Regions from separate parts of the Bradyrhizobium sp. KZN70725 genome, predicted to be linked through region 1. Evidence: riboswitches for the same ligand, from Rfam matches in the RefSeq annotation. Region 1 holds a riboswitch; each other region holds the start of a gene.
The links. Region 1 has a riboswitch for cobalamin ahead of ACZBJS_RS38475 (HoxN/HupN/NixA family nickel/cobalt transporter). Riboswitches for the same ligand answer to the same signal wherever they lie in the genome.
Positions count from the first base shown of each region.

Region 2: it holds a riboswitch for cobalamin, as region 1 does, so the genes downstream of both, ACZBJS_RS19065 (DUF1636 family protein) here and ACZBJS_RS38475 (HoxN/HupN/NixA family nickel/cobalt transporter) in region 1, are expected to answer to the same signal.
Region 3: it holds a riboswitch for cobalamin, as region 1 does, so the genes downstream of both, ACZBJS_RS29505 (TonB-dependent receptor) here and ACZBJS_RS38475 (HoxN/HupN/NixA family nickel/cobalt transporter) in region 1, are expected to answer to the same signal.

Region 1 covers NZ_JBUYWT010000079.1:17,520-25,465, reverse strand. Annotated here, with positions in the region: gene noeE (nodulation protein NoeE) at 36-1,295, shown strand; gene cysD (sulfate adenylyltransferase subunit CysD) at 1,560-2,459, shown strand; gene cysN (sulfate adenylyltransferase subunit CysN) at 2,474-4,345, shown strand; cobalamin riboswitch at 4,839-5,030, shown strand; gene ACZBJS_RS38475 (HoxN/HupN/NixA family nickel/cobalt transporter) at 5,413-6,489, shown strand; gene ACZBJS_RS38470 (flavin monoamine oxidase family protein) at 7,855-7,946, shown strand, end outside.
Region 2 covers NZ_JBUYWT010000018.1:48,544-56,489, forward strand. Annotated here, with positions in the region: gene cbiB (adenosylcobinamide-phosphate synthase CbiB) at 1-69, shown strand, start outside; gene cobD (threonine-phosphate decarboxylase CobD) at 81-1,046, shown strand; gene ACZBJS_RS19055 (cobyric acid synthase) at 1,043-2,491, opposite strand; gene cobO (cob(I)yrinic acid a,c-diamide adenosyltransferase) at 2,503-3,156, opposite strand; cobalamin riboswitch at 3,193-3,404, shown strand; gene ACZBJS_RS19065 (DUF1636 family protein) at 3,499-3,873, shown strand; gene cobW (cobalamin biosynthesis protein CobW) at 3,870-4,904, shown strand; gene cobN (cobaltochelatase subunit CobN) at 4,904-7,946, shown strand, end outside.
Region 3 covers NZ_JBUYWT010000039.1:33,411-41,356, reverse strand. Annotated here, with positions in the region: gene ACZBJS_RS29515 (amidohydrolase family protein) at 1-1,020, shown strand, start outside; gene ACZBJS_RS29510 (CobW family GTP-binding protein) at 1,022-1,951, shown strand; cobalamin riboswitch at 2,179-2,373, shown strand; gene ACZBJS_RS29505 (TonB-dependent receptor) at 2,479-4,761, shown strand; gene ACZBJS_RS29500 (PepSY domain-containing protein) at 4,764-6,263, shown strand; gene ACZBJS_RS29495 (tetratricopeptide repeat protein) at 6,271-6,744, opposite strand; gene gspD (type II secretion system secretin GspD) at 6,821-7,946, opposite strand, start outside.

The DNA.
Region 1 (7,946 bases):
AACGCGGTTCGCTTTTCAAGTATGGGGCCTGAATTATGAGTTGTGCTTCTGGCGGTTCGCCTGTGGTCTGCTTTCTCCTCGGACTTCCACGAGCCGGGACAACACTCCTGGCACACCTGCTCCAAAGCCATCCAGAGGTCATGGCTCCGCCTGAACCCTGGTTGATGTTGGCACTTGAAGCCTTCGGAAGGGTGGATCAACGCCACCCGGCAGGATCTTTGCTGATTGAGAGCGCAACCTCCGAATTCCTGGGGCGCATCGATCGGACGACTGCCAGCCGCGCTTTCGCCGATGCAGCATACGGTCAGTACCTGGCAGCAGCGGGCAAGCGGATCATCATAGACAAAACGCCACGCTACTGGGCGGCGCTCGAATTCCTTGAACGTGTCTATCCAGAAGCGCCACACATCCTTTTGATGCGCAATCCTTATGCCATCGCGGCTTCACTGAAATCCACGTGGGGTCTCCCGCTTCGAGCCGAAGGCTCCTACTCGGTCAGCGTATCTAGTCTCGCCGATCTCATGCTTCGTCTGCCCGATGCCTTAATATCTTCACTTGCCGATTTGGTTCTGGGCCTTCCGAGGCTTGCCGCGCACCGCCCGCGCCCGCGCACACAGCTGGTGCGATATGAGCTGCTCGTGACGCATCCAGACGAAGAGATTCGGCGCCTGCTAAGCGGGCTCGGCTGTGATTCCGCGGCGGCCCCATCGGCGAGCATGGGACAAGTGGATTATCTTCGATCCAGCAGCTTTGGGGATCGAAAAATCCTGGAACGAAAAGCGGTCGATCAAAGCTCTGTCAAGACATGGCAATCCCAACTAAGCATCGAAGAAATGCAAACTGTGACCGATCTGGTCGGCGCCGAGCTTTTGACAGAACTCGGATATGAGGCGGAACTGCTACATGCACAGCAAGCCGGAGTTGTGGATAGGGGACCTCATCTAACTGAACTCTATCGACAGATATTCCGAACCTGGTGGGATTTGCGAGCTGGCAAGGCGGGAGCATCGTCCGCGCCGTCTCAATCCGAGCAAGGCCACACTGCTCCGCAGCTTCCAGACAACTTTCGTTCCACGTGCGACATGTCCGTGGTGCAGGCGCAAGATCTGTCCCCTACCAGCGTTGCCGAAAATTTGCGGCTGGCCGATCCAATGAAAGCGCAGTTGCAGCAGGCACTGTTGGCGTCAGAAGCTGATCGAGCTTTAGGGTTGGATGCTATTCGGACTCGTGATGCGGCTATTGAGATTTTGCGAGGCGAGGTCGCGCGGCTTGAGCAGATCGTCAATATGGCTTAGGGTGATCTGGATGCTTGCGATCAAAACACGCTGGCTGATTTAGCCAGGATCCCCACCCCCGATGAGCTGATCTGCGCCAATACCGTGTGAGGCGGGCGCCGGCGGCATTGCGGTGGAATGCGACATGCCCAGGGCGTGTCAGTCTGCTGCCAATCGGCACCTGATCGATTGGATAGCCACGCGCACCGGCGCGCTCGCTCCGCACCCGACATTCCTCCTGGGCCGGTGCTGCAGAACCGAGAGCCTGCATCGAAAAGAACATATATGCTGCCAAAACATCTGCGCCGTCTTGAAGCTGAATCGATCGAAATTATGCGTGAGGTGGCCGCCGAGTTCAAAAGGCCGGTCATGCTTTACTCGATCGGAAAAGACTCGAGCGTGCTGCTGCACATTGCGATCAAGGCGTTTTATCCGGCAAAATTGCCTTTCCCCCTGCTTCACGTCGACACGACTTGGAAGTTCCGCGAGATGATCAGCTTCCGGGACGCGACGGCCAAGCGGCTCGGCGTCGAGCTGATCGTCCATGTGAATGAGGAGGGCATTGCGCGCGGGATCAATCCGATCGACTCCGGCTCGGCGCTTCATACCCAGGTGATGAAGACCGACGCCCTGAAGCAGGCGCTCGAACTTTACGGATTTGATGCCGCTCTTGGCGGAGCCAGGCGTGACGAGGAAAAGAGCCGCGCCAAGGAACGGATACTGTCCTTCCGTTCGGCTGGACACGTATGGGACCCCCGCAACCAGCGGCCGGAGCTCTGGAGCCTGTTCAACACGCGGATACGCCAGGGCGAAAGCATGCGCGTGTTCGCGATGTCAAACTGGACCGAGCTCGACGTATGGGAATACATCATGCTCGAAAAGCTCCCGGTCGTCCCGCTCTACTTCGCAAAGCAAAGACCGACGGTGCGCCGAAATGGCGCGACGATCATGGTGGACGACAAGCGATTGCCGCTCAACTGCGATGAGACGCCGCAAATGCGCATGATCCGCTTTCGCACGCTGGGATGTTATCCTTTGAGCGGGGCAATTGAATCCGATGCGACGACGATCGAGGACGTCGTCGCAGAAATGCAGACAGCGACGGTGTCGGAGCGTCAGGGACGCCTGATTGATACGGATGAAGCCGCTTCGATGGAGAAGAAGAAGCGGGAAGGCTACTTCTGATGACTTCCATAGCAATGTCGAAACCTGTCCACCCTGGTGCAAGGGACCAGCTGCGATTCATAACATGCGGCTCGGTGGACGACGGAAAATCGACCCTGATCGGTCGGTTGCTGCACGACAGCAAGATGATCTACCAAGATCAGCTCACGGCGATGAAACGCGACAGCATCAGGCACGGCAGCGCCGACATCGACTTCGCGCTGCTCGTGGACGGGCTCGAAGCCGAACGGGAGCAGGGCATCACGATCGACGTCGCCTATCGCTTCTTCACGACGCCGCGGCGCTCTTTCATGGTGGCTGACACTCCCGGTCACGAGCAGTACACCCGCAACATGGCAACAGGCGCCTCGAATGCGCAGCTCGCAATCATCCTGATCGATGCCCGCAAGGGCGTGTTGGTTCAGACCCGCCGCCACTCCTTCATCTGTTCGCTGCTTGGCATTCGCCACGTTGTGCTGGCAGTGAACAAGATCGACCTTGTCGCATACAGCAAGGTTGCTTTCGATCGGATCGTCGCCAGCTATCTGGCCTTTGCCGCCGGCCTTGGCTTTAGTTCGATTGTTCCGATCCCGATCTCTGCCCGCCACGGCGACAACGTCGTTGACCGGTCCGCTCATACCAAGTGGTATCATGGTCCATGCCTGATGGAGCATTTGGAGAGCATCGATATCCAGTCCGACACTGCAAGCCAGGCTTTCCGCTTTCCGGTCCAATGGGTGAACCGGCCCGACCCGGATTTTCGCGGCTACGCCGGATCGGTGGCTTCCGGCAGGATATCGGCAGGCGACGAGATCGTTGTCGCCGCATCCGGACGGACCACCCGCATCAAGCGGATCGTGACCCATGATGGCGACCTTGTCGACGCCGAAGCCGGCGATGCCGTCACCATTACGCTGGAAGACGAGATCGATATCGGCCGTGGCGATCTTCTGTCGCGGCCAACCGAACGACCCAGCGTCGCCGACCAATTCGCCGCTTATCTGATCTGGATGGACAACGAGCCGCTGGCTCCCGGACGAAATTACATCCTGCGGATTGGCTTGCAGACGGTCGCCGGCAGCATTACCGCAATCAGGCATCGGATCGATGTCAACACATGTGAGCACCTGGCTGCCGAGACGCTTTCTCTCAATGAGATCGCGTTCTGCAATGTTGCGACCACACTGCCCGCCGCATTCGATCCTTACGACGTCAACCGGAAAACCGGATCATTCATCGTCATTGATCGTTACACCAATCGTACGGTCGGCGCCGGCATGATTGCGTTTCCGCTGCGGCGGGCCACCAATGTTCCCTGGCAGGCGCTTTCGGTGGGCAGGGGTGAGCGCGCCGCGCTCAAGGATCAGAAGCCTTGCGTCGTCTGGTTCACCGGTCTGTCTGGCGCGGGAAAGTCGACGATCGCCAACATGGTTGATCAGAAGCTGCTCGCAATGTCGCGGCATGCCATGCTGCTAGATGGTGACAACCTCCGGAACGGATTGAACGCGGACCTAGGCTTCTCGAAGGCTGAGCGGGAGGAGAACATTCGGCGCGTCGGACACGTTGCCAAGTTGATGCTGGACAGCGGCTTGATCGTGATCTGCTCGTTCATCTCCCCCTACAGGTCCGAACGAGACATGGTTCGCAGCCTGATTGGCAAGGACGAGTTCATCGAAGTCTTTGTCGATACGCCAATCGAGGAATGCGCAAGGCGGGATCCAAAGGGTCTCTACTCAAAGGCAAAAGCCGGTGAGATCAAGAACTTCACAGGCATCGATGCGTCCTACGAAGCGCCAATAAGGCCGGAAATTCATCTCAGGACGATGGCGCAGGCCCCAGAGCAAGCAGCGGAAGTCGTCGTCGACGCCGTGATGGCGCGCGCGCTCCTCTGCGATGAGCGGCGATAAACCTGTCGCTTCGTCGTCGCGGATGCCGCTCACCAGCTACTGGTCTGGCGATGGCGACTCGGGTTAAGTGGGAGCATCGATCGGATTCGCCGATGCTAAAGGATTAAGATGGTTGCATCCACTCGTCGATTGCCCGCTTCCGGTTACGTGCTCGAAGTCGACGGTCAATTGAAAACCGAATTCGCGACAAGAGACGGCGCCTGGGCAGGAGCGCAAGAGCTTAAGAAGCGCCGTCCCATGCTCCAGGTCCGAGTCTATGACGCCATGACCAAGGACAGAGAGGAAGTCAGCCTTCCAGTCGCCTGAGTGTTTCAACCGCCGTTTGTCTGCGCGAGCGGCGAGCGCCGCGCCGAGTTCTTGTGCAACAGAGCCGCAGTGTCTTGGCGCCTCGATCTCGTCCGCAATCCGAGGTTGAGGAGCAAAGTGCCCTTTTTCCTGAGCTGCGGTGTCGCACGATGTTCGCCAACGATTACTTGACACGCCCTCTGAAGCCATTTCGCTTGTCATCGGTAGTGTTCGAAAGGCTATTCAAGGGCGTTCGGCGGGTCCTGCCTGGCCCATGCCGGAGCTGTCCGACGCAACTGTAAGCGGCGAGGCGATGACCATTTCGTGCCACTGGGATTCGCGATCCTGAGAAGGTGGCCAAGAGCCGCGAACCAAAACCTGCTACCAGCCGTTGCCGTGCGCAAATGCGTCGGACGGGGTGCTCTGAGGCATTGGTTGGCCCGTTAAACTCGACTACGGCTCAGATCGAGGTTGCAACGTCAATGCGGCGGCGCAATCGCGCGACGCGAGCTGACGGCGGGATAGAAGCCGCACGAAGCGGTCCAGCACGTTAGCCCAGCAGAGCGGCACGAAAACTGCACCGCGAGGGGGGACCAGCCCTGAGAAGTAGGAAATGCCACTCAACTCCACTGCCGTTGCGACCAGCGCAATTGTCTCGTGCCGCGAATGGGCATGATCATCGGATGCTGTATCCGTCGGTTCGTCTTCAACCTGAACGAACCGGCTTTGACGCGCGCGGCACTTATGCAACGAGGGACGTTCGTGGTCGAACTCATCCTTGAATGCGCTGCCGAGGCAAGATCATGTTCGCATATCTAAAGCTTGCCATAGACGACGCATCGGCTGCCTCGCGTAGTCGAATCATCTCGCTCTATGCCTTCTTGTTGGCCATCAATTGCTTGGCCTGGACCTGGGCCATCGTGGCGCTGTCAGAGCGGCCGACGCTGCTGGCAACAGCGTTGCTGGCCTATGTGCTCGGCCTTCGGCACGCCGTCGATGCCGATCATATCGCGACCATCGACAATGTCGTTCGCAAGCTGATGCAGGATGGCAGACACCCCCTCGCGGTCGGACTTTTCTTCGCATTTGGCCATTCCTTGTCTGTTGCAGTGGCGGTCGCCGCGATCGCAGCTGCGGCACTCGCGCTGCAAAGCGGTTTCCAGGAGTTCCGGGCGGTTGGCAGCATCGTCGGTACCGGTGCATCGGCCTTCTTCTTGCTGACGATTGCCGCCATCAACCTTGCGATCCTACGGGATGTCTGGCGGAGCTTTCAGCGTGCGCGGCGTGGCGAACACATCGGAAAGCATGAGTTCGATCTGCTTCTGTCCGGTCGTGGCTTGCTGTCCCGCCTCTTGCGTCCGCTGTTTCGCATGGTGACGGCGAGCTGGCAGATGTTCGCGATCGGTCTGTTGTTCGGCCTCGGATTCGATACCGCGACGGAAATCAGCCTTTTCACCGTCGCAGCCGGGCAGGCTTCGGGAGGGCTGGACTTCAGTACGGTGATGATATTTCCGGCTCTCTTCACCGCCGGCATGATGCTCGTCGATACGACCGACAGCGTCTTGATGGTCGGCGCTTATGGCTGGGCTTTCCTCAATCCGATCCGCAAGATCTGGTACAATCTGACCATTACGGCCATCTCAGTCGTCGTGGCGCTGCTGATCGGCGGCATCGAGGCACTCGGCCTGCTCGCCAACAAATTGGCGCTTGAAGGCACCTTCTGGAGCGCAGTGGACGATCTCAACGGCAGCTTGGCCAATTTCGGCTATCTCGTGGTCGGCATCTTCCTAGTCAGTTGGGCGCTGTCATTTGCGATCTATCGCTGGCAAGGACTCGAAAAGCCGCTCAAGCCGGGGTGAGCTCATACAACCGGATGAGCTACGGCACGCCGAAGCCTCCAAGCTTATGCGCGACCTGATGCGCGAAAGCATCTCGGTCGACGAGTCCCCGCTCGTTGTGATGCGGCATGGGAAGCTCCTGCATGATTCATCCCTCTAGTCTCAGACTTGAAGTTTTTTGTGGGAATAGGATTGTCGCCACAAGCGGGGCTGACACGCCAGGTCTGGCGGAGGCCATTCGGCTTGACGAATGCCATAGCTGTTCCGCATCGTTGATAGCAAACATTATATCTGGCGGCGACGGATCTGCAGGGGCACCGGTACAAACGACATCAGGCGGATGCGCGTTCCAAAGCACAGCAAGGTAGATGGTTGGATCGTGACGGTCGCCATCAAGAAAAATGGCTACGACAAACGGCTTCTAGCACACAAGCTGCGTGACTGGTGTCGCCGGCGCGACCGAAGTCGTGGCTGACCAAGAAGGCGGGCATGCTAATGCCGCAATCTTCAGCTGTCCGATGCAGAGGGACAACTGCGACGGTCCGCGTTCGGCCGACGCGACTATCGTTGCACATGATGACAAGATCGAGCTAATCATCGCACGTCTTCGGCTTCATTAGCTCCGTGCGTCTGACATCGAACAATGTCGGGTTCAATACCACCGACCCAAAGGCGACGTCGAAATAGCCGATTGCAGGCGTTCAAAACTGCATTTGCGCTCCATGGCCAAGCGCGGTTAGTCCCGGCGCTCCACTGGTTCGCTGTATCCGCAATCGCCGGCGGAGTGGCTTGGTCATGGGACTAGAACCAGAAACTTCCGATATTGAGCTTGAGAGTCGCCAATGAAAGAGCGGCAACACCTCTGAGGACATCAGTCATCGTCTGGCCTACCGCACATCTGGGCGAGTCCGCTTCTCCGCCTATCGATGTCGTGAAATGTTGGCATCGCTCTTGCTGGTGCACAACAGAGTCAGTCGAATGCTTAAGAAGTCGTTCAAGGGGCTCGTGCCGCGTGATCAACTGCTTCGTTTTCCGTTGAACGGCTATACGTGTCTGGCAAGCGCCTCGAGGAGCGAAACGTCCGCGTCTTCGACGCGTCGAGCTCTGATCGACGGTTCGCTAATCGTCGAGGTGACTGGACGTTGGTTCATCAACTCAGGTGCACTGACCAGCTCCTGCGACCGCAGATCGGCCTGCCTACCTCGGGCCTGCGGACAGATAGCTATGATTGTTTTATCGACGACGATCGACGCGGTACACGACCAATGTGGGAATGACATAATCGAAGACGATCTCGCAGGCGTACCGCGGCAGCGCCACCAGTCTGCACTTCCGCGTGCGTACTGTTTTACAACTGATCGCAGGAGCCGGGAGGGGCGAACGCAGGTGCAGAATGAATCTGTGATCAGGCGGCGGGATCTGCTCGCGCTGATCGGCACTATCGCCGGCAGTTCGGCGATGTATCACGCGATGACGAG
Region 2 (7,946 bases), on a different contig from region 1:
GGGCTGAAACTCTATCGTTACGCCATGATTCTGTTGGCCGGGGCGCTGCTGGTCCTGGCGCTGGCGTGAAGGAGCGGCGCATGCGTGAGCACGGCGGGAACCTTGATGTCGCCCGGCAGCGCTTCGGCGGCGCCGCGGACGACTGGATCGACCTGTCGACCGGGATCAATCGGGTGCCGTATCCCTTGGTCGATGTCGAGCCGAGGCAATGGAGCGCGTTGCCGTCGCGATCCGATCTTGAATCGCTGCACGACGCTGCGCGGCAGGCCTATGTCACCAAGGCGCCGATCGTGGCGATGGGTGGTGCGCAGGCCGCGATTCAGTTGCTGCCGCATCTGGCGCTCAAGGGGCGGGCGCGGATTCTGGCGCCGACCTACAATGAATATGCCGCGGTGTTGTCGGCCGCCGGCTGGGACGTCGCCGAGGTGTCCGATCTCGCCGCGCTGGCGGGAGCGGACATCGCCGTCGTCGTCAATCCGAACAATCCCGACGGACGACGCCATGATCGGCGCGAGTTGCTGGCACTGCTGCCGCGCGTTGGCCGGCTCGTCATCGACGAGAGTTTTGCGGACGCCGTTCCTGACCTGTCCCTTGCACCGGAAGCAGGACGCGCGGGGCTCCTGATCCTGCGCTCCTTCGGCAAGTTCTACGGACTTGCCGGCTTGCGGCTCGGCTTCGCGATCGGCAGCGAGGCGGACGTCGCCGCGCTTGCGGCGAGGGCGGGCCCATGGCCGGTTTCGGGAGCAGCAATCGCGATCGGGCGGCGCGCGTTGCTCGATCACGACTGGGCCAAGGCCACGGCCGCGCGGCTCGCGGACGACTGCGTCAGGCTCGATGCAATAGCGCGATCGCAGGGTTGGACGCTGCTCGGTGGCACGTTGCTGTTCCGGCTCTACCAGACGGGCGATGCATTGGCTGCGCAGGAGAAACTTGCCCGTGCGCAGATCTGGTCGCGGGTCTTCCAGCAGAAACCGGGATGGCTGCGCCTCGGCTTGCCGGGCAGTGAGCCCGAGTGGTCGCGCCTTTCCGCCGTGCTGCCCGTTTAGCGCGCCAGCGCGAGCAAGCCTTCGACATCGAGATGGGTCTCGATGTGCCCGGCGAGCGCGTCGAGCGCGCTCTCGACCCTGGCGCCGTAAGTCTGATCCGCCGCGGGGATGTCGAGCTGTGCAAGGAACGCCTTGCGAAATTCGTCCGAGGCGAACAGGCCGTGCAGATAGCTGCCGTGAACGCGCCCGTCTGCGGAGACCGCGCCCTCAGCCGTACCGTCGAGTGATGCAAAGGGCCGCGCGCGATCCGGCCCGTCGGTGCGCCCGATATGGATTTCATAGGCGCTGATCGGCTGGCTGGTCGCGGCATGCACCGCGCTGGAGCGCGTCAGCGTCTTCTGTTCGGTCATGGTGGTTGCGACATCGAGCAGCCCGAGCCCGCGCGTTTCGCCGGCAGGACCTTCGATCCCATCGGGGTCGGCGACGCTGTGTCCAAGCATCTGGTATCCGCCGCACAGGCCGAGGACATGGCCGCCGCGGCGATGATGCGCGAGGAGGTCGATGTCCCAGCCCTGCGCGCGCAGGAAGGCGAGATCGCCGCGGGTCGATTTCGAGCCGGGCAGGATGACGAGCTTCGCATCACCCGGGATGGCTTCGCCCGGACGTACCATCACGAGATCGACGCCGGGCTCGAGCTTCAGCGGATCGAGGTCGTCGAAATTGGCAATCCGCGACAGCGCAAGGAACGCGATCTTGCACTGGCCGGGCTTGCGCGCCTCGCCGAGCCCGAGCGCATCTTCGGCCGGAAGTTCGCCGGCGCGGACGAACCAGGGCAGCACGCCAAAGCCGCGCCACGCCGTGCGTTCTTCGATCAGGCGATAGCCGTCGTCGAACAATGTCGGATCGCCGCGGAATTTGTTGATGACAAAGCCTTGGATCATCGCGGCATCATCAGGGTCGATCACCATCTTGATGCCGACGAGCTGCGCGATCACGCCGCCGCGGTCGATGTCGCCGACCAGCACCACGGGCACGTCTGCTTTGCGCGCAAATCCCATATTGGCGATATCGGCCTTGCGTAAGTTGACCTCGGCGGGACTGCCGGCGCCCTCGACCAGCACCAGATCGGCGCGCTGCTTCAGGCGCGCAAAACTCTCCAGCACCGCGCCCGTCAGCGATGGTTTCATGCCGGCATATTCGCGCGCGCGTGCGGTGGCGATCCGTTTGCCGTGCACGATGACCTGGGCGCCGACATCGGTCTCGGGCTTCAGCAGCACCGGGTTCATGTCGGTGTGCGGCTCGACGCCGGCGGCGAGCGCCTGCAACGCCTGTGCGCGGCCGATCTCGCCGCCATCGACGGTCACGGCGGCGTTGTTCGACATGTTCTGCGGCTTGAACGGCAGCACGCGCAGGCCGCGCCGTCTCGCGGCGCGGGCGAGGCCGGCGACGATGAGCGATTTGCCCACGTCCGAGCCGGCTCCCTGGATCATCAATGCGCGCGCCATCGTGATGCCCGTCAGAACTCGACGCCCGGCTGGGCCTTGATGCCGGAGCGGAACGGATGCTTTACCAGCGTCATCTCGGTGACGAGATCGGCAATCTCGATTAGCTCCTCCTTGGCGTTGCGCCCGGTGAGCACGACATGGGTCATCGGCGGCTTCGACGTGGTCAGGAAGTCGACGACATCGGCGATCGCAAGGTAATCGTAGCGTAGCGCGATGTTGATCTCGTCGAGCACGACCATGCGCAGGCTCGGGTCTGCGATCAGCTGCTTGGCCTTTTCCCAGCCGGCTTGCGCTGCCGCGATGTCGCGGGCGCGATCCTGCGTCTCCCAGGTAAAGCCTTCGCCCATTGCGTGGAATTGACAGAGATCGCCGAAATGCCCGGTGAGCAGGCGGCGCTCGCCGGTATCCCAGGCGCCCTTGATGAACTGCACCACGGCGCAGGGAAAGCCGTGCGCCACACAGCGCACAATCATGCCGAACGCGGAGGACGATTTTCCTTTGCCGGCGCCGGTATGGACGATGATCAGGCCCTTTTCACCGCTCTTGGTCGCCATGATGCGGTCGCGGGCGGCCTTCTTTTTCGCCATCTTGTCCGCGTGGCGCGCATCCGGCGAAAGATCGGTGCCGACGGCGCCGTCTTCAGCGCCCTTTCCATCAGAAGTCATCACATTCCTTCGGCTTGACAAGTGCGAGGCTTGGACGAATGGTGGTCCCGCGTCGGTTCCTGTCCTACGACAGGCGAAGAGGGAATGCGATAGGGCTCCGCTAAATCGGGCCCGAAGCGCAGCCGCCCCCGCGACCGTGACCGGAGAGATGCCCAAGCCACTGATTCCATACGGAGTCGGGAAGGTGGGCATCGAAGGGTAAAACCTGCTCCGCAAGCCGGGAGACCTGCCAACGCAGCATGTTGTGAAACCGGCGGACGGGGTGTTCCGCGACGGGGAACGAACCTGTCCAAAATCGGTTCGTGTGCCTCATCGCTTCCCGCTGTCAATCCAGGAAGGGCGATGAGCGTTACACTTCATGTCTGCATCACCTGCCGCGCCGGCCAGACGCCGGCGGAAGGTGAGCTCGCGCCCGGTGCACGCCTGCATGCCGCGCTTGTCGAGGCCGGCGTGCCTGATGACGTCAATCTGGTTCCCGTCGCATGCCTGTCGGCCTGCAGCCAGGGTTGCTCGGTCGCGCTCAGCGCGCCGGGGCGGTGGTCCTATGTCTACGGCCGACTGTCCGCTGATAATGCCGCGGATGTGATCGCCGGTGCCTCCGCCTATGCGGCGGCGCCCGACGGCATCGTGCCGTGGCGCAGCCGTCCGGAAATCTTCCGCAAGCAATCGCTCGCCCGCATTCCACCTCTTCCCGTCGTGCCGGAGGCCGCAGAATGACCACGCTCGCCAAAATTCCGGTCACCGTCGTGACCGGCTTTCTCGGCTCCGGCAAGACGACGCTGATCCAGCATCTGATCCGCAATGCCAACGGCAAGAAGCTCGCGGTGCTGGTCAACGAATTCGGCAGCGAAGGCGTCGACGGCGACATCCTGAAGTCGTGCGCCGACGCCAATTGTCCGGCCGAGAACATCGTCGAACTCGCCAATGGCTGTATCTGCTGCACCGTCGCCGATGATTTCATCCCGGCGATGGAGCAGTTGCTGGCGCGGAACGTGAAGCCCGATCACATCGTGATCGAAACTTCCGGGCTCGCGCTGCCGAAGCCGCTGCTGAAAGCGTTCGACTGGCCGGAGATCCGTTCGCGGATCACGGTCGACGGCGTGATCGCGCTCGCCGACGCCGAGGCCGTCGCCGCCGGCCGTTTTGCGCCTGATCCGGCCGCGGTGGATGCGCAGCGTGCGGCGGACGACAATCTCGACCACGAGACGCCGCTGTCGGAAGTGTTCGAGGACCAGATCGCATGTGCCGATATCGTGCTGCTGACCAAGGCGGACCTCGCGGGGGCGGAGGGGATCAAGGCAGCGAAAGAGGTGATCGCGGCCGAGATGCCGCGCGAGGTGCCGATGTTGCCCGTCGTCGACGGCACGATCGACGCGCGCGTGATCCTCGGGCTCGGGGCGGCGGCGGAAAGCGATCTCGCGGCGCGGCCGTCGCATCACGATGGCGAGGAGGAACACGAGCACGACGATTTCAATTCCGTCGTGATCGATCTTCCGGAAGTTTCGGATGTCGACGCGCTGGTCGCCTCGATCAAGGGGCTGGCGCGCGAGCAGAACGTGCTGCGCGCCAAGGGCTACATCGCGGTCGAAGGCAAGCCGATGCGGCTGTTGGTGCAATCGGTCGGCGAGCGGGTGCGGCATCAGTTCGACATGCCCTGGGGTGCCCGGGCGCGGCGGTCGAAGCTCGTCGTGATCGGCGAACATGCCGACATCGATGAAGCCGCGATCAGGGCACGGCTTGGTGTCTGATGCACGTCGTCTTCCGCGAGAGCCGCGGCCTTGAGGAGACCGCGACGCCAAGGGACCTCGGCCAGGATCCGGCCGATCTCGTGGTGTTGTCGTTTTCCGACAGCGATCTTGCTGCCTTCGCGGCCGGCTGGCGGCGGGGCCGTGCTGCGCTGCCGTCGCTGCGGCTCGCCAATCTCGCGGAGCTGCGCCATCCGCTGTCGGTCGATACCTATATCGAGCGGACGCTCTCGCACGCCCGCGGCATTCTGGTGCGGCTGATCGGCGGCGAGCCCTATTGGTCATACGGGCTGGCCGCGGTGCATCGGCTGGCGAAGGAGCGCGGCATCGCCCTGGTCGTGCTGCCGGCCGATGGCCGCGACGATCTGCGGCTGGATGAGTTCTCGACCTTGCCGGTCTCGACGCTGCGCCGTCTGAAGGTGCTGTGCGACAAGGGCGGCCCCGTTGCGGCGCAGGCCGTGATCGCGCAACTGGCGCTGGCGTCCGGACTTTATGCCGGACCCGTGGTCGGCGAGATCGATCTTCCCGAGATCGGCGTCTACGATTCCCAGCGCGGTGCCATCGCGGCGTTGCCGGCACCGGACGGCCGGCCGCGCGTGCTGGTGACGTTCTATCGTTCCTACCTCGCGGCAGGCGATACGGCGCCGGTCGATGCATTGATCGATGCATTGCGTGAGAGGGGCTTTGATGCCCACGGTGTGTTCGTCACCTCGCTGAAGGCGGCGGGCGTGGCGGATTGGCTGCGCGCTCAGTTTGCGCAATGCGCTCCAGCGGCGATCGTCAATGCGACCGCGTTTTCCGCGGCCGGTGACGACGGCACGACGCCGTTCGACGCTGCATCATGCCCGGTGTTCCAGGTCGCGCTGTCGACCGCGCGGCGCGAGGATTGGGCCTTGTCGCTCCGCGGGCTCTCGCCCGGCGATCTCGCGATGCATGTGGTGCTGCCGGAGGTCGACGGCCGCCTGTTCACAGGGGTCGTGAGCTTCAAATCGCCTGGTGAGCGCGATCTTGAGCTGCAATTCGCGCATCTTGCGCATCGACCGGATGCCGAGCGCGTCGCTGCAGTTGCCGCACGCGTGGCCGCCTGGCATCGGCTTGCCAGCAAGCCGGCACAGGAGAAGCGGCTCGCGCTGGTGCTCTCGAACTATCCCGGCCGCCCGCATCAGATCGCGCATGCCGTCGGCCTCGATGCGCTTGCCTCGGTCGGGGCGATGCTGGCTGATCTCGCGGGCGCGGGATTTGACCTTGAGCCGGTGGAGTCACTGGGCGACATTCTTTTGCGCAGGAATTTGACGTGGAACGTCGCCGACTATCGTGCGGCGCTTTCCGGCCTTCCCGAGCTGCTGCAGGACGATCTCAGCCGCGCATGGGGCGCGCCGGAAGATGATCCCGATTGCCGTGACGGCGCATTTCATTTCGCGGCGATCTGCTGCGGCAAATCGGTCATCGCCGTTCAGCCGGAGCGCGGTGAGGTGGGACAGCGCGACGCCGACTATCACGATCTGGCGCGCACGCCGCGCCATGCCTATGTCGCGTTCTATCTGTGGCTCAGGCGGCAGGCCATCGATGCCGTCGTCCACATCGGCGCGCACGGAACGCTGGAATGGCTGCCCGGCAAGTCGGTTGCGCTGTCGCCCGCATGCTGGCCGGAGGCGCTGATCGGCGATCTGCCTGTTGTCTATCCCTTCATCGTCAACGATCCCGGCGAGGCGGCGCAGGCCAAGCGCCGGATCGGTGCCGTGACGATCGGTCATCCGCCGCCGCCACTGGCACAGGCCGCGGTCCCCAAAGGCTTGCGCAATCTTGAGCGCTTGCTCGATGAGTATTCGACCGCCGATGGTCTCGATCCGGCGCGGCGGCAGCGCCTGATCGCCGCGATCCGCGACGAAGCGCGCATCGCCGGGCTGGAGGACGATCTCGGTCTCGCCGCGTCGGTCTCCGCGGCCGAGGCCATTCCGCAGATCGATCGTTTCGTCTGCGACCTCAAGGAAAGCCAGTTCGGCGACGGCCTGCATGTGTTCGGGCAGGGCGCTTGCGGTGAGGCGGAGAAGGAGGCGTTGCTTGGTGCGCTCGCCGGCCGGCGTGTTGCGCCGGGGCCGTCGGGCTCGCCCTATCGCGGGCGCAGCGACGTGCTCCCGACCGGGCGCAATCTGTTTGCGGTCGATCCGCGCGCGGTGCCGACGCCGTCGGCGCATGCGCAAGGCGTGAAGCTTGCTGAAGAGCTGCTGCGCCGTCATTTGCAGGATCACGGCGACTGGCCGAAGGGACTCGTGGTCGACCTCTGGGGCTCCTCGACGATGCGCACCGCCGGCGAGGACTTTGCGATGGCCCTGCATCTCGCGGGCATCGCGCCGCGCTGGGATCACGGCTCGGGGCGGGTGTCGGGCTACGACATCATCGCGCCGGCAGAGCTCGGCCGGCCGCGCATCGACGTCACGCTGCGCGTGTCGGGGCTGTTCCGCGACGTCTTCTCAGGGCTGGCCCAGTTATTCGAAGCCGCGGCGGAGGCGTTGTCCGAACGCAGCGACGAGGCGGACGAGAATCCTTACCGGCAGCGCATCGCGCGCGTGTTCGGTCCTCGCCCCGGACATTATGGCGTTGGCATTTCGTCGGTCCCCGACGTCTTCACACCGGAGGCGCGCGAGGCGGCCGGCGAAGCCTGGTTGTCGGCATCGTCGTGGGCTCTCGCATCCGACGGCGAGATGCGGCCCGATCGCGCCGGCATCGAGGCGCGGCTCGCGGCTGCGGACAGTTTTGTTCACACCCAGGATCTGCCGGAGACCGATCTGCTGCTGGCGGCCGACTACGCCGCGCACGAGGCGGGCATCGCGGCGGCGGCGAGGCGCCTTGGCACGAAAGCCCCATCGCTCTATCACCTCGATGCGACGCGGCCGGATCAGCCGCATGCCCGGGCGTTGACCGAGGAAATCTCACGGGTGGTGCGAGTGCGCGCGGCCAACCCTGCCTGGATCGCGGGCATGATGCGCCATGGCTTCCGTGGTGCCGCCGAAATCACAGCGACGTTGGAGCACATGGCGGCGTTCG
Region 3 (7,946 bases), on a different contig from region 1:
CTCGCCAACGGACTGAACGAGGGCGGCATCGGCATCGGCATTCTCAACGCCTATGCGCCGGGCGCCGGCGTGCAGGAATTGACCGCGGTGTGCCAGCTCGCGGCGGATCATGCGGTGCCGACCTTTACCCACGTCGCCTACATGTCGCGGATCGATCCCGAGAGCGCGGCGGAAGCCTATATCCGCCTGATCGGCTATGCCGGCGCCACCGGCGCGCATATGCACATCTGCCACTTCAACTCGTCGAGCAAGACGGATATCGAGCGCTGTGTCGCGCTGATCGCGAAAGCGCAGGCGCAGGGCCTGCCGATCACGGTGGAGGCCTATCCCTACGGCACCGGCTCGACCGTGCTGGCGGCGACCTTCTTCAGCGATCCGAAATTCGAGGAGCGCAACGGCCTCGGCTACGATTCGGTGCAGCGCGTGACCGACGGTCACCGCTTCGGCAGCCGCGAGGAATTGCTGGCGGCACAGGCCGAAGAGCCCTCGACCTTGGTGCTGTGGCATGTGCTCGACATCGAGAACAACGCGCATCATCGCGATCTGCTCGATATGGCGGTGCTGTATCCGGGCGGCGCGATCGCCTCCGACGCGATGCCGTGGACGCTGTCGGACGGCCGCCCCTACAGCGGCGACGCCTGGCCGCTGCCCGACGATGCCACCTCGCATCCGCGCTCGGCCGGCTGCTTCACCCGCTTCATCCGTGAATGGGTGCGCGAGCGCAAGAAAGTGTCGCTGCTCGAGGGCATCCGCAAATGCGCGCTGATCCCGGCCGAGATCCTGTCGGCGAGCACGCCGGCGATGCGGGCCAAGGGCCGGCTGCAGGTCGGCGCCGACGCCGATGTTGTGGTGTTCGACTACGAGACGCTGAGCGATCGCGCGACCTTCTCGGCGATGAATCGTCCGGCGGAGGGCGTGCGGCATCTCGTGGTCAGCGGCCAGCCGCTGATCAGCGATGGTGTGCTCGATGTCGCGGCGCGTCCCGGCCGGCCGGTGCGCCGGCCTATCACGGGGGGCTGAGGTGCCGGTCCCGATCCTGCTGGTCGCGGGCTTCCTCGGGGCGGGCAAGACCACGGTCGTCAACCATCTGCTGGCGCATGCGCAAGGGCGGCGCATCGCCGCCGTGGTCAACGATTTCGGTGCGATCAATATCGACGCCGAGCTGATCGCCGGCGCCAGCGACGGCGTGGTCAGCCTGAGCAATGGCTGCATCTGCTGCACGCTGGAGGGCGACCTGCTGCGCACGCTCGCCACGTTGCTGCGGCGTGATCCGCGTCCCGAATTCATCGTGATCGAGACAAGCGGGATCGCCGATCCCGCCGATATCGTGCGCAACCTGATGGATCCCGTGATCTGGAAGGAGGCGCCGCTGGAGACCGTGCTGTGCGTGGTCGACGCGACGCAGCCTGCGGCGATGCTGAACGATGCGCTGCTGCGCTCGCAGCTCCGGGCGGCGGACGTGGTGGCGCTGAGCAAGGTCGATCTGACTGACGCCGCTGCGTGCGCCGCGATCCGCGACGCCGTGCGCGCGGTGCGTCCGGCGGCCGTGGTGGTCGATGCCTTGCATGGCGAGGTGCCGGCCGCGCTGCTGTTCCCGGCGGACCTCGATCATGTGCCGGCTCCGCGCGAGACCGCGCCGCGACGGCCGGCGTCCGATCGCTTCGAGACGCTGAGCTGGACCTCGGAGCGGCCCGTCGTGCTGCCGCGCTTGCAGCAGGCGATCGGCAGACTGGCGCCGAAGCTGGCGCGGGCGAAGGGATTGTTCGAGACGGTGGAGCAGCCCGGGCGGCTGACCGTGCTTCAACTCGCCGGCGGCCGCGCGACCCTGGCTGCGAGCGGCGTGCCGTCGCCCGGCGTGCCGCGCACGCGCATCGTGTTCATCGCCGAGATGGGTGCGCTGTCGCGCGCGGAGATTGATGAGGTGATGCAGGGATGCGTCGAGGCTCAGTGACGCGAACCTACGTTTCCCGTCATACTGAGGTGCGAGGGAAGCGGCGTCTCGAAGGATGAATCGGCCACCAGCCGGGCCGTGCATCCTTCGAGACGCGCGTGCCGCGCTCCTCAGGATGACGGGTTGCCTTTCGGCGTCAGCCCTCGACGTCGCTGTGTCATCGCCGCAGCAGCATCTCGCAAAGCATGTGTGCGACGATCATCGAATTGACAGCCCTGCCGGCACCACCTATCGTTTTTGCCGACGGTTCCCTTCGGGGATCAAAAGGGAATGCGGTGCGAGGGTAACCCCAATGCCGCAGCTGTCCCCGCAACTGTAAACGGCGAGCCTTTCGTCAATTTGCCACTGGGCCATCGGCCCGGGAAGGCGTCGACAGGCGATGACCCGTGAGCCAGGAGACCTGCCGTCAGTCGTGGTCACACGCGAGCACATCGGGCGGGGGCGTCCTGGTGGGATCGGAGCACTGCCTTTTCGGCAATGCGCCATCCGCGTTCGCGGTGACGTGCCACGTTACCGCGAGTCCTTTCATGTCTCCGTCCTCTCCCGTTGCGCGCAAATGGCGCCTCGGTCTTCTCTGCTCCCTGTCATCGCTGCTGTTGCCGGCCGAAGGCTCGGCACAAACGCCGCCACCAACCAGGCTCGATCCGATCGAGGTCGCGCCCTCGGCTGCGGCAAAGCCGAAGCCTGCGGCGCGCAGTCGTGACACGGCCGCCGCGGCGCGGCCACGGCCGAGGCCCGCGACGGCCGCCGCAGCCGGCAGCACGTCGCGCGCGGCTTCGTCGGGCACACCAGGGACGGCATCGCCGACGCTCAATGCCACCACGCAGGGCGGCACCGGCAGTCGTCTCAACCTGACGCCGCTGCAGACGCCGGCCAGCGTCGAGATCATCACGGCGCAGACCATCGCTGAACGCGGCCAGCATAATGTGCTCGATGCCGTCACCCAGGACGCGGCCGGGTTCGTCGCAACGCCGGCGCCAGGCAACGGCGGCCTGTCGTTCAGCACCCGCGGCTTTGCCGGCAGCAACTCGGTGATGACGCTGTATGACGGCACGCGCTTCTATATCGGCTCCGGCACGCTGACGTTCCCCTACGACACCTGGTCGACGCAGCGCATCGAAGTGCTGCGCGGCCCGGCCTCGGTGCTGTACGGCGAAGGCGCGATCGGCGGCGTCATCAACGTGATTCCGAAGAAGCCGCAGAGCACGCCCTATAACGAGGCCGAGGTTTCGCTCGACAGCAACATGACGCGGCGGCTCTCGGTGGACAGCACCGGTCCGATCAATCCCAATGTGTCGTACCGCATCAACGCCACCGGCAACATGTCGGACAGCTGGCTCGATCGCGACAAGACCTCGAACGCGGTGGTCTCCGCTGCCGTGCGGGTGCAGGCGTCGGACAATCTGGCCTTCACGCTGTCGGAGGACTACGGCGACCGCAGCCCGTCGCGCTATTTCGGCACGCCGCTGATCAACGGCTCGATCCAGGATGCGCTGCGCTTCAAGAACTACAACGCATTGGACAGCGCGATCCGCTATCAGGACAGCTGGACCCAGTTCAAGACCGAGTGGGACGTCGCCGACGGCATCAAGGTCAACAACACGCTGTATTATCTGACCAGCGAGCGGCACTGGCGCGACATCGAGAACTACACCTGGAATCCGAAGACCCAGCTGATCGATCGCACGAGCTATATCGAGATATTCCACGACCAGAAGCAGCTCGGCAACCGGATGGATACGACCTTCAGCGGCCACGTGTTCGGCCTTGCGAACCAGGTCGTCGCCGGGTTCGACGTCAACCGGATCGACTTCACCCATACCAACAACTCGCCCTATGGCGGCGCGTCCTCGGTCAATCCTTATGTGTTCGATCCCGGATCGTTCTTCGCCACGACGACGGCGACCACGCCGGGCTTCAACGCGATCGTCAATCAATACGCGCTGTTCGCCGAGGATCGGCTCTCGCTGACCGATCAGTTGTCGCTGGTGACCGGGGTCAGGTATGATCGCCCCGAAGTGGACCGCACCGACTACAAGACGCCGGCAAACAGTTTTGAGACGACGCTATCGGGCACTAGCTGGCGCGCGGGCCTCGTCTACGAGCCGATCAAGAACCTCGCGTTCTATGGCCAGTACGCGGTCGGCGTCGATCCGGTCAGCAATCTGATCTCACTGTCGACCACGCAGAAGACATTCCAGCTTGCGACCGGCAAGCAGACCGAGATCGGGGTCAAGCAGTCGTTCTGGGGCGGCCGCGGCGAGTGGACGCTGGCCGCCTACGAGATCGTCAAGACCGGGCTCACGATTCCCGATCCCGGCAACCCTACCGGCGGCGTGGCATTGCAGATCGGCCAGCAATCATCCCGCGGGGTCGAAGGATCGATCGGGCTCGCGCTGAACGACGGCTGGCGCGTCGACGCCAATCTTGCGCTGTTGCGCGCCAGATACGACAACAACAGCCAGGTGGTCGGCGGCAAGATCGTCAGCTTCAACGGCAATGTCCCGGTCAACGTGCCGCAGCAGGTCTCGAATGTCTGGCTGACCTGGGATTTCGCGCCCAACTGGTCGGTCTATGGCGGCGTGCAGATCGTCGGTGCGATGTACTCCGATCTTGCCAACACCCAGCTGCGGCCGGGCTACAACGTGGTCAATGGCGGCGTCAGGTGGAAGCCGGACGACCGCACCACGGTCGCGTTCCGCCTCTACAATCTGTTCGACAAGCCTTACGCGGTGACCTCGAACGGCACCGGGCAGTGGCTGCTCGGTGTGCCGCGTACCGCCGAATTGTCCGTCAACGTGAAGTTCTGACCATGCGCAACGCTCTGATCCGGCGCGGGCGGCGGTGGCTCTATATCGTCCATCGCTGGATCGGCATTGCGACGTGTCTCCTGTTCGCGATGTGGTTCATCTCCGGCCTCGTCATGATGTACGTGGCCTTTCCGCGCCTTACCGACAGCGAGCGCCTCGCCGCGCTTCCTGTCATTCCCTGGAGCAAGGTGCGGGTCACGCCTGATCGCGCGATGGCGATCGCAGGTGTCGAGCGTTATCCGCGTGACCTGCGGCTTTCGATGATGGACGACACGCCCGTCTATCGGGTGACCGGCTGGAAGGGAGGGACGATCACCATTTCGGCGACCGACGGCAGCGTGATTGACCGGATCACGCCGGACCAGGCGCTGGCCATTGCCGCTCATCATCCGCATGCCTTGCAGCCTCGCTTGATCGAAACGATCACGCGCGACCAATGGTCAGTCACGTCGCGCTTCGATCCGTTGCGGCCGCTCTATCTGATCGGCCTCGGTGACGCCGATGGCACCGAGCTCTATGTTTCCTCGCGCACCGGCGAGATCGCGCTCGACACCACACGTTGCGAGCGGATCTGGAATTGGCTCGGCTCGATCCCGCACTGGATCTATCCGACCGTGTTGCGCAAGGACGGTTCGCTGTGGCGCGACGTGGTGTTGTGGATCTCCGGCATCTGCCTCGTCGTCGCGGTCACCGGCTTCTGGATCGGCGTCCTCCGCCTGCGGCTGATGCGCCGCTACGCTGATGGCGCCATCTCGCCCTATCGCGGCTGGATGGCCTGGCATCACATCGCCGGCCTGATCGGCGGCATCTGCGTCTTGACCTGGATGTTTAGCGGCTGGCTGTCGCTCAATCCCGGCGGCGCGTTCTCCGGCCGCGGCGTCACCCGCGAGATCGCGATCGGCTACAGCGGCCATGACACGGCCGACATCGTCGCTGGCTTCCAGTCGTCGCCATCGATGCCTGCGGTGGAGGCCCGCTTCGTCTGGATCGGCGGACACCGGTTAATGTTGCTCGACGACGGCAACGGCGGCCGCAGCATCGCCGATCCTGTGACCGGTGCGCGGATGACCCTCTCGCGCGACGAGGTCATCGCTGCCGCCCGACACGCAATGCCCGGCGCTGCGATGACATCAGCGCGGCAGCTCGATGAACCCGACGCCTATTGGTACACGCTGCACCAGGCGCGCGAGCTTCCGGTATTGCGGATCGGGTTCGACGATCCCGCCCGCACCTGGCTGCACATCTCCCCCGTCACCGGCGAGATCCTCGAGCGCAGCGACGACAGCCGCCGGTCCTACCGCTGGCTGTTCAACGCGCTGCACAGCCTCGATGTCCCGCTGCTGCTGCGCATCTGGCCGGCGCGCGACGTCGTGGTGTGGCTGCTATCGGCGGCTGGTACGATTATCTCGATCAGCGGGATCGTGATCGGGTGGCGCCGGTTGCGGCGGCGGAAGGTACGAGGCAGGCGCGTGTCGGCGAGCCTCGTGCGCACACCTCCGTAAGGCGCGATTACTTGACGGTCAGGTGCACGTCCGGCGCCGGCCGATCGGGTGCCCATTCCAGTGCGAACCGCTGTCCGGCAATGATCTCATAGGTCGAAAGCTTGGATGCGACCGCATCGCGGAACCGGAGATAGACATCGCGCTGCCGCCCGTTCGAGCGGGCCGCAGCCAGATTGAGCCATTTGTAGGCCAGCACGAAATCCGTCGGAACGCCGTGACCCTTGTCGTACATCAGGCCGAGTTGGGCCTGCGCGAACGGGTCGCCCTGCACGGCGCCGCGATAGTAGCAGTCGGCGGCGGCTGCGTAGGCCTGCGGCACGCCGAAGCCGTGCTCGTACAAGAAGCCGAGCATGCCGAGGGCGCGCGGATTGCCGCGCTCGGCGGCCGGCGCGAGCTCCCGGGCCGCCCGGACATAGTCGCCGCGATGGAAGGCGGTCGATCCGCGCGCGACGCTGTCGGCGCTCGCGACAGAGGCGGTCATCGCCCAAAGTGCGATCGCAAGCGAAGCCGAGAGGCCCGTCCGTTGTGCGAGAACGCGGCGCATCCTGCTGCCCGGCTCAGTGATAGCTGGTGGTGATCGGCGCATTGGTCGATGTCGTGGCGATGCTGCCGCGCAATTTCGATCGAAGCTCCTCGGCCACGGTCTGGGCGTCGGAGCCGTTGCGGATGATCTGCGGGCGGATGAAGATGATCAGCTCGGTACGCTGGGTGCCGTTGCTCTGATGTCCGAAGGCGTCACCGAGGCCCGGAATCTGGTCGAGCACCGGAAGCGCGTTGCGGGCGCCGCTCTGCTGTTCGCTGATCAGGCCGGCCAGCAGCACGGTCTGACCGTTGGCCACCGAGATCTGGCTCTTGACCCGTCGCTCCGAAACGGTCGGCGTCAGGTTGACCGTGCTGCCGCTGCTTTGGGGAACGTTGCTGATCTCCTGCTCGACATCGAGCCGCACGGTGCCGTTCACGCTGACGCGTGGCGAGACCTTCAGGATGATGCCGGTGTTGCGATAGTCGATGGTGTTGACCACCGTGTTGCTCGTGGTCAGCACCGTCGCGCTGCCGGTCGAGACCGGGACGACGTCGCCGACCTGCAGGGTCGCGACCTGGTTGTTGATCACGACCAGCGAGGGATTGGACAGCACCTTGACGCTGGTGACGGCGTGCAGCGCATCCAGGATCAGGCTCGGCTGCGTTGTATTTCCGATCAGGAAGTTGAAGCCCGGGAAGCTCTGGTTGATGAAGGCATTGGTGAGCGACCCCGCGACCGAGACCGCGCCGGTGGTCGCGTCGGTGGTGGTCGCGGGAGCGGAAGTGGCCTGGGTGCCGAGGATCGAGCCGGTGTTCGGCTTCAGGCCGAGGTTCTGGCTGGTGAGATAGGTCTGCACGCCATAGGACAAGGTGTTGTTGAGCGTGACCTCGGCGATCGTCGCGTCGATCGCGACCTGGAGCTGCGGCTCGTCGATCTGCAGCAGGGTCGACTCGATAATGCGGTAGTTGGCCTGGTCGGCATAGATCAGGAGATTGTTGTTCACGACATCGGGCGTGATCCGGACGTCCTGCATGACGGGCTGCCCGTTGCCGCCGCCGGCACCGCGTCCGGCATCCAGCGCGGCATTGTTGCCCTGGCCCGGATTGTTGGGATTGTTCGCCTGCCCGCCGGCGCCGAATCCCTGGCCAAGGCCCTGGCCT